DNA from 2 places in the Bacillus xiamenensis genome. Region 2 is predicted to be linked to the other one. Evidence: a T-box and tRNA genes for the amino acid it is inferred to sense, from the RefSeq annotation. Region 2 holds a T-box; the other holds one or more tRNA genes.
What was found. A T-box is a leader RNA that pairs with one kind of tRNA and senses whether it is charged. The one in region 2 lies ahead of ileS (isoleucine--tRNA ligase), so its partner is inferred to be a tRNA-Ile.
Positions count from the first base shown of each region.

Region 1: it has a tRNA-Ile gene. The T-box ahead of ileS (isoleucine--tRNA ligase) is inferred to sense a tRNA for this amino acid. The anticodon was not compared.

Region 1 covers NZ_CP017786.1:2,631,233-2,634,607, reverse strand. Annotated here, with positions in the region: gene BK049_RS13425 (TraR/DksA C4-type zinc finger protein) at 1-97, shown strand, start outside; gene BK049_RS13420 (TspO/MBR family protein) at 184-660, shown strand; tRNA gene BK049_RS13415 (tRNA-Glu) at 864-935, opposite strand; tRNA gene BK049_RS13410 (tRNA-Ser) at 943-1,033, opposite strand; tRNA gene BK049_RS13405 (tRNA-Asn) at 1,037-1,111, opposite strand; tRNA gene BK049_RS13400 (tRNA-Ile) at 1,118-1,194, opposite strand; tRNA gene BK049_RS13395 (tRNA-Gly) at 1,211-1,284, opposite strand; tRNA gene BK049_RS13390 (tRNA-His) at 1,296-1,371, opposite strand; tRNA gene BK049_RS13385 (tRNA-Phe) at 1,399-1,471, opposite strand; tRNA gene BK049_RS13380 (tRNA-Asp) at 1,489-1,565, opposite strand; tRNA gene BK049_RS13375 (tRNA-Met) at 1,589-1,665, opposite strand; tRNA gene BK049_RS13370 (tRNA-Ser) at 1,688-1,780, opposite strand; tRNA gene BK049_RS13365 (tRNA-Ile) at 1,788-1,864, opposite strand; tRNA gene BK049_RS13360 (tRNA-Met) at 1,869-1,942, opposite strand; tRNA gene BK049_RS13355 (tRNA-Ala) at 1,969-2,041, opposite strand; tRNA gene BK049_RS13350 (tRNA-Pro) at 2,051-2,127, opposite strand; tRNA gene BK049_RS13345 (tRNA-Arg) at 2,135-2,211, opposite strand; tRNA gene BK049_RS13340 (tRNA-Leu) at 2,223-2,308, opposite strand; tRNA gene BK049_RS13335 (tRNA-Gly) at 2,321-2,392, opposite strand; tRNA gene BK049_RS13330 (tRNA-Leu) at 2,423-2,505, opposite strand; tRNA gene BK049_RS13325 (tRNA-Lys) at 2,513-2,588, opposite strand; tRNA gene BK049_RS13320 (tRNA-Thr) at 2,626-2,701, opposite strand; tRNA gene BK049_RS13315 (tRNA-Val) at 2,735-2,810, opposite strand; rRNA gene rrf (5S ribosomal RNA) at 3,332-3,375, opposite strand, start outside.
Region 2 covers NZ_CP017786.1:182,513-185,887, forward strand. Annotated here, with positions in the region: gene ileS (isoleucine--tRNA ligase) at 1-1,681, opposite strand, end outside; T-box leader at 1,741-1,978, opposite strand; gene BK049_RS00870 (DivIVA domain-containing protein) at 2,038-2,532, opposite strand; gene BK049_RS00875 (YlmH family RNA-binding protein) at 2,559-3,335, opposite strand.

The sequences.
Region 1 (3,375 bases), 1.2 Mb from region 2:
AGCCTATGAAGAAGCATTAGATGAAGAAGGCGTCATGACGATGTTTGGTGACTTGAAGCCGTACGAAGAAGATCCTTATACCGAAAAAAAGCATTAGTCCCCTCATATTGGGGGCTATATGTTTATATCATGTAATAATTGGGAAATAAATTGAAGAATGAATAGATTGGGAGGAGATTCTTGATGGCAAAAAAAAGTATCATTTGGGCGGTTATCGTCTTCTTTATTACATACGCATTATTTTCTATTGCAGGGTTCCTGTTCCCCATTGACAGAGAATGGTATGATGCATTAAATAAACCTGAATGGACACCTAGTGGTGGTGTGATAGGAGCAGTTTGGGCTGTCTTATTCGCCCTCATTTCATTATCTGCTGCAATGATATATGGAAAGTATGGATTTCAGAAAATCACTTTCCCCTTCTGGATACTCTTTCTTTTAAATTACGTTTTCAATCAGGCCTTTAGTTTTTTTCAATTTACACAAAAGGATTTGTTCGCCGCTACAATTGACTGCCTGCTTGTTGCACTGACAGCACTTGCACTGGTGATCGTTTCACGAAAACTAAGCAAAATCGTTCCAATTTTATTGATTCCTTATGTTTTATGGGGATTCTTTGCGACATACTTGTCTTATACGATCTACTCCATGAATATGTAGAAAAAGACCGATAGAGCGGTCTTTCAGCGTGTAGACAAACCCTCGCATTCTTTGTCAGTCCTGCGTGCCGGTGCTCACGAATGTTACATTCGCTCCGCGCCGGTACTTGTCCTTCCTAGACTGCAAAGGTTTTCAGTTCACGCTGAAAAGAAGACAAAGGGCTAAAATAAAAAAGAGATCTATCACAAGATCTCTTTTAAAAATGACCCGTACGGGATTCGAACCCGTGTTACCGCCGTGAAAGGGCGGTGTCTTAACCGCTTGACCAACGGGCCATAAAAATGGCGGAGAAGGAGGGATTTGAACCCTCGCGCCGCTCGCGCGACCTACACCCTTAGCAGGGGCGCCTCTTCAGCCACTTGAGTACTTCTCCATTTGGCTCCGCAGGTAGGATTCGAACCTACGACCGATCGGTTAACAGCCGATAGCTCTACCACTGAGCTACTGCGGAAGGTCATGGTGGGCCTGAGTGGACTCGAACCACCGACCTCACGCTTATCAGGCGTGCGCTCTAACCAGCTGAGCTACAGGCCCATGAACGATATACAAATGGAGCGGGTGATGGGAATCGAACCCACGACATCAGCTTGGAAGGCTGAGGTTTTACCACTAAACTACACCCGCAAAAATATGTATGGGGCGATTGATGGGAATCGAACCCACGAGTGCCAGAGCCACAATCTGGTGCGTTAACCACTTCGCCACAACCGCCATACTGTCAATATTTATTTGTAAAAGTGGCTCGGGACGGAATCGAACCGCCGACACACGGATTTTCAGTCCGTTGCTCTACCAACTGAGCTACCGAGCCATGTATTCATTTAAAAATGGCGGTCCGGACGGGACTCGAACCCGCGACCTCCTGCGTGACAGGCAGGCATTCTAACCAACTGAACTACCGGACCATTATAGACATAAGAATAAAATTTGGTTGCGGGGGCAGGATTTGAACCTGCGACCTTCGGGTTATGAGCCCGACGAGCTACCGAACTGCTCCACCCCGCGATGATATGGTTTCTTAAAAATATGGCGGAGGAAGAGGGATTCGAACCCCCGCGGGCTTTGACACCCCTGTCGGTTTTCAAGACCGATCCCTTCAGCCGGACTTGGGTATTCCTCCGTATAGATGGTGGACCTTGTAGGACTCGAACCTACGACCGGACGGTTATGAGCCGTCTGCTCTAACCAACTGAGCTAAAGGTCCTTTATAGCGGCGGAGGGGATCGAACCCCCGACCTCACGGGTATGAACCGTACGCTCTAGCCAGCTGAGCTACACCGCCATGATCAAAATATTTTTTTTAGAAAGTGGAGCCTAGCGGGATCGAACCGCTGACCTCCTGCGTGCAAGGCAGGCGCTCTCCCAGCTGAGCTAAGGCCCCATAAAAAGATGGTCGGGAAGACAGGATTCGAACCTGCGACCCCTTGGTCCCAAACCAAGTGCTCTACCAAGCTGAGCTACTTCCCGATCTTAATGGCGCGCCCGAGAGGAGTCGAACCCCTAACCTTTTGATCCGTAGTCAAACGCTCTATCCAATTGAGCTACGGGCGCTTATTTCATAATGCCGAGGGCCGGACTTGAACCGGCACGGTAGTCACCTACCGCAGGATTTTAAGTCCTGTGTGTCTGCCAATTCCACCACCCCGGCGTGGATGGTATAAGCGGAAGACGGGATTCGAACCCGCGACCCCCACCTTGGCAAGGTGGTGTTCTACCACTGAACTACTTCCGCATTACAGGATTTCTTTATGTTATTTGGCTATGCGGGTGAAGGGACTTGAACCCCCACGTCATAAAGACACTAGATCCTAAGTCTAGCGCGTCTGCCAATTCCGCCACACCCGCATGAACATGGTGAGCCATGAAGGACTCGAACCTTCGACCCTCTGATTAAAAGTCAGATGCTCTACCAACTGAGCTAATGGCTCGCTTTTAAAGCGACTTGTCTATCTTACCATATGAAAGTGGTGCCGGCAAGAGGACTTGAACCCCCAACCTACTGATTACAAGTCAGTTGCTCTACCAGTTGAGCTACACCGGCTTTATCTATCCTAACATTATGTAAGAATAAATATGGTGGAGGATGACGGGCTCGAACCGCCGACCCTCTGCTTGTAAGGCAGATGCTCTCCCAGCTGAGCTAATCCTCCACTATGTAGGAATCTCTCGATCCGACAAAGATTATTATATACAGGTTTCACACATTTGTAAAGGCTATATTAAAAAAATTTTATCTCATTTTTCATTACGTATTTCTTTTAACAAATGATATTAATTCACCCTGTCAAAACTGCTTCAATTCAACGTTTAACAGCTATACTTCTCTCCTCTATATTCTCTTTAAATACATGCAATTCCTTCAAAATATGAGCAACCTATCATCTTTATACTTTAATGATATAGATATTCCTTAGATTTAGCAGATAGATACACTGTCTATTTATTTCAAAAAAATAGACTTATACACCCTACTCTACTATTCTATTGCTTTTTTCATAGTCAGAGGTTCAAAAACATGCTTACCAGGCTTTCTTCTTGCTTTTAGACACCTGACACTCTTGTAGTAAATCGTATAGAAATGAAATCATTCATAAAACATATGAATCAAGTAGCTTTCTTGTCAAACAAGTACAAAAAAGACCAGTTCCAAATGGAACTGATCCTTAGAAAAGCTTGGCGGCGTCCTACTCTCACAGGGGGAAACCCCCAACTACC
Region 2 (3,375 bases):
AGCCGCGATATTGGTCAGAGCCTTCAAGGTAAAGGTCTGCCGGACGAACAAGATCATCTCGTTCTTCTAAAACCGCTTGGTGAGAAGAACCGGAATCAAACCATACATCCATGATGTCCTGCTCTTTTGTAAATTCGCCGTTCGGGCTGCCTGGATGTGTAAAGCCTTCAGGCAATAATTCTTTCGCTTCTTTTTCAAACCAAATATTTGAGCCATGCTCTCTAAATAATTGAGATACATGCTGAATTGTTTCGTCCGTGATGATCGGCTCACCATTTTCCGCATAGAAGACCGGAATTGGAACGCCCCATACACGCTGTCTTGAAATGCACCAGTCACCTCTGTCACGCACCATGTTGAATAGGCGTGTTTCGCCCCAAGCTGGAACCCATTTCGTTTCTTTAATATTGTCTAATAGCGCTTCTCTGAAATCTTTAATCGAAGCAAACCACTGAGCTGTCGCACGATAAATCGTTGGCTTTTTCGTTCTCCAGTCATGTGGATAAGAGTGCGTGATAAAGTCGAGCTTTTTCAGGGCGCCTTTTGCTTCAAGCTGCTCTGTGACGGCTTTATTGGCATCCTCGTAGAATAGTCCTTCAAAACCAGGTGCTTCTTCTGTCATGACACCTTTTTCATCTACTGGACATAGCACCTCAAGACCGTATTTCATACCGACAATAAAGTCATCTTCCCCGTGACCTGGCGCTGTGTGAACACAGCCTGTTCCTGCATCTGTTGTGACGTGATCGCCAAGCATCACAAGAGAGTCTCTGCCGTAAATCGGGTGCTCTGCAACAATGGTGTCTAATTCTTTTCCTTTTAGTGTTTTAACAACTTCGTAATCGTCAAAGCCAAGTGTTTTTGCCACTTGTTCAGCGAGCTCAGATGCGACAACATATCGCTCCGTACCAACTTGGAGCACACTGTATTCTAGGTTTGGATGAACGCAAATGCCAAGGTTTGCAGGAAGCGTCCAAGGTGTTGTCGTCCAGATGATGAACTGTTCGCCGTTTTCAAGTACACCTTTGCCATCTTTCACTTTAAATGATACGTAAATAGATGGTGAGCGTTTGTCCTTATATTCAATTTCCGCTTCAGCAAGGGCTGACTCACTTGAAGGAGACCAGTTAACAGGTTTAAGACCTTTGTAAATATAGCCTCTTTTCGCCATTTCACCAAAGACAAGAATTTGCTGCGCTTCGTATTCAGGCTTTAATGTCACATATGGATTGTCCCAATCTGCTCTTACGCCCAAACGTTTAAACTGATTGCGCTGACCTTCGATTTGTTTCCAAGCATACTCCTCACATAGTTTACGGAATTCTGCTGTAGACATTTCTTTTCGTTTGACTTTTTTATTTTTCGTAAGGGCTGTTTCAATCGGTAAGCCATGTGTATCCCAGCCCGGCACATACGGTGCATGGAATCCATTCATTGATTTAAAACGAACAATAAAATCTTTTAGGATTTTATTAAGTGCGTGTCCCATATGGATGTCACCATTCGCATATGGAGGTCCATCATGCAAAATAAAGGTCGGGCGTCCCTTTGTCCGCTCTAAGACCATTTGATAGATGTCTTTTTCTGCCCACTTCTCTTGGATTTCAGGCTCTTTGTTTGGCAAGTTCCCTCTCATTGGGAAATCTGTTTTCGGCATTAATAAGGTGTCTTTGTAGTTCATACCCATTCCTCCACATGCAAATTCTGATTAAAAAACAATAAAAAAAGCCCTCTCATCCCATAAGGGACGAGAAGGCTTGTCTCGCGGTACCACCCTTTTAGATAAGCGCTATAAAACAGCCGCTTATCCACTCTAAAATCGTAACGTGATTAGACGCCTTTTCTTACTGGTCCATTTCAGAAAAGGAACTAAAGGGGTGATCTCATTGCAGCGTCTCGTAATGTCAGGCTTCCACCATCCCTGATTCGCTTTATTACGCATGTAACCGCTGCGAGTGTCCCTTTCAAACGTTTATCTCTTGTTAATTTATGATGGTATTATATGCAACATGAGCACGTCATGTCAAGATGATGCGCTTATTCTTTTTCGTCAAAGACAGCATCTACTTCATATTCAAGCAAATGATCCCAATCATCATTTTTCAGCAGATCAAGCTGAGCTTCAATCAGCATTTGGAAACGAGTTCTAAAGACTTTTGATTGTTTCTTCAGCTCTTCGATTTCCATCGCAATCTTTCTTGATTTTGATAACGCTTCGTTGATAATGCGGTCAGCATTTTTCTCTGCTTCACGAATAATCAGTTTTGCTTCTTTGTCAGAATGGCGTTTCACGTCTTCTGCTGCTTCCTGTGCAACAAGAATTGATTTGTTTAATGTTTCTTCGATTGTTGCAAAATGACTTAGTCTTTCATCAAGCTCATTGACTTTGTCTTCAAGCTCGTTCTTTTTGCGAAGCACGATTTCGTAATCTTTACGTACTTGGCTTAAAAACTCATTTACTTCATCTTCGTCATAGCCGCGAAAACTTTTTGTGAACGTTTTATTATGAATATCATTAGGTGTTAATGGCAACCTCGCCACCTCCAGATTCAAGTTCGTTATGTCAGAAGCTCAAATGTTACTTTGAATTTATCTTTTTTTGTCTTCCCATCAATTGTTTTTAAGCTAAAGCGGCCAAATCCCCTCACAGAGAGCTGATCGCCTTCACCAATTGTAAAGGATGGGTCCTCAGTGACTTTCCAGTTGACTTTCACAAGGCCATTTTTGACCAAAAGCTGTGCTTTTTGCCGAGACTGACGGCTGACAGCAGCACATACAGCGTCAAGCCGCAATGAAGAAATGGTATCTTCTTTGATGTCGGTCTTGCTGATGACCGGTTTTATATCTGTCTGGCTAATTTCTTCTAATGAAACGGATGCTCTGCCGACATGCGTTAGCTGCGCCCGAACAAAATCGGCGACATCGCTTGTACAAATAAACTTTACATCATCGTCTAAAAATAACAAATCACCGAATTTTTGACGCTTCAGGCCTGTCCCAATCAGTGAGCCAAGAAGCTTCGGGTGTTCAATGGAAATAAACTTTTTCGCATAGTTCACCTGAAAATAAGACAGCTCAAAGTCCTGAATAGACGGTTCTAAATAATCTGGATAGATGAGGGCTCTTTTGCGCTCCGCTTTCTCATACCCGCCAAAAAACATGATGCCGAGTTCATCAGAATGCTGGATCACGGACTGGGTAATAAATTGCTCACGCGGGTCCAGAAAGTCCGTTAATTTCAATCGATATTGGTCGAGTGCGATTTTTTTCCAGCCTAACACTTGATCGACAAATGGCTGTTCGTCTTTTCTAAAATGTTGATAAATATCGCTCATTTTGTTCCCCTTTTATGTAAAAGAGCCTGGCAGCGCCAAG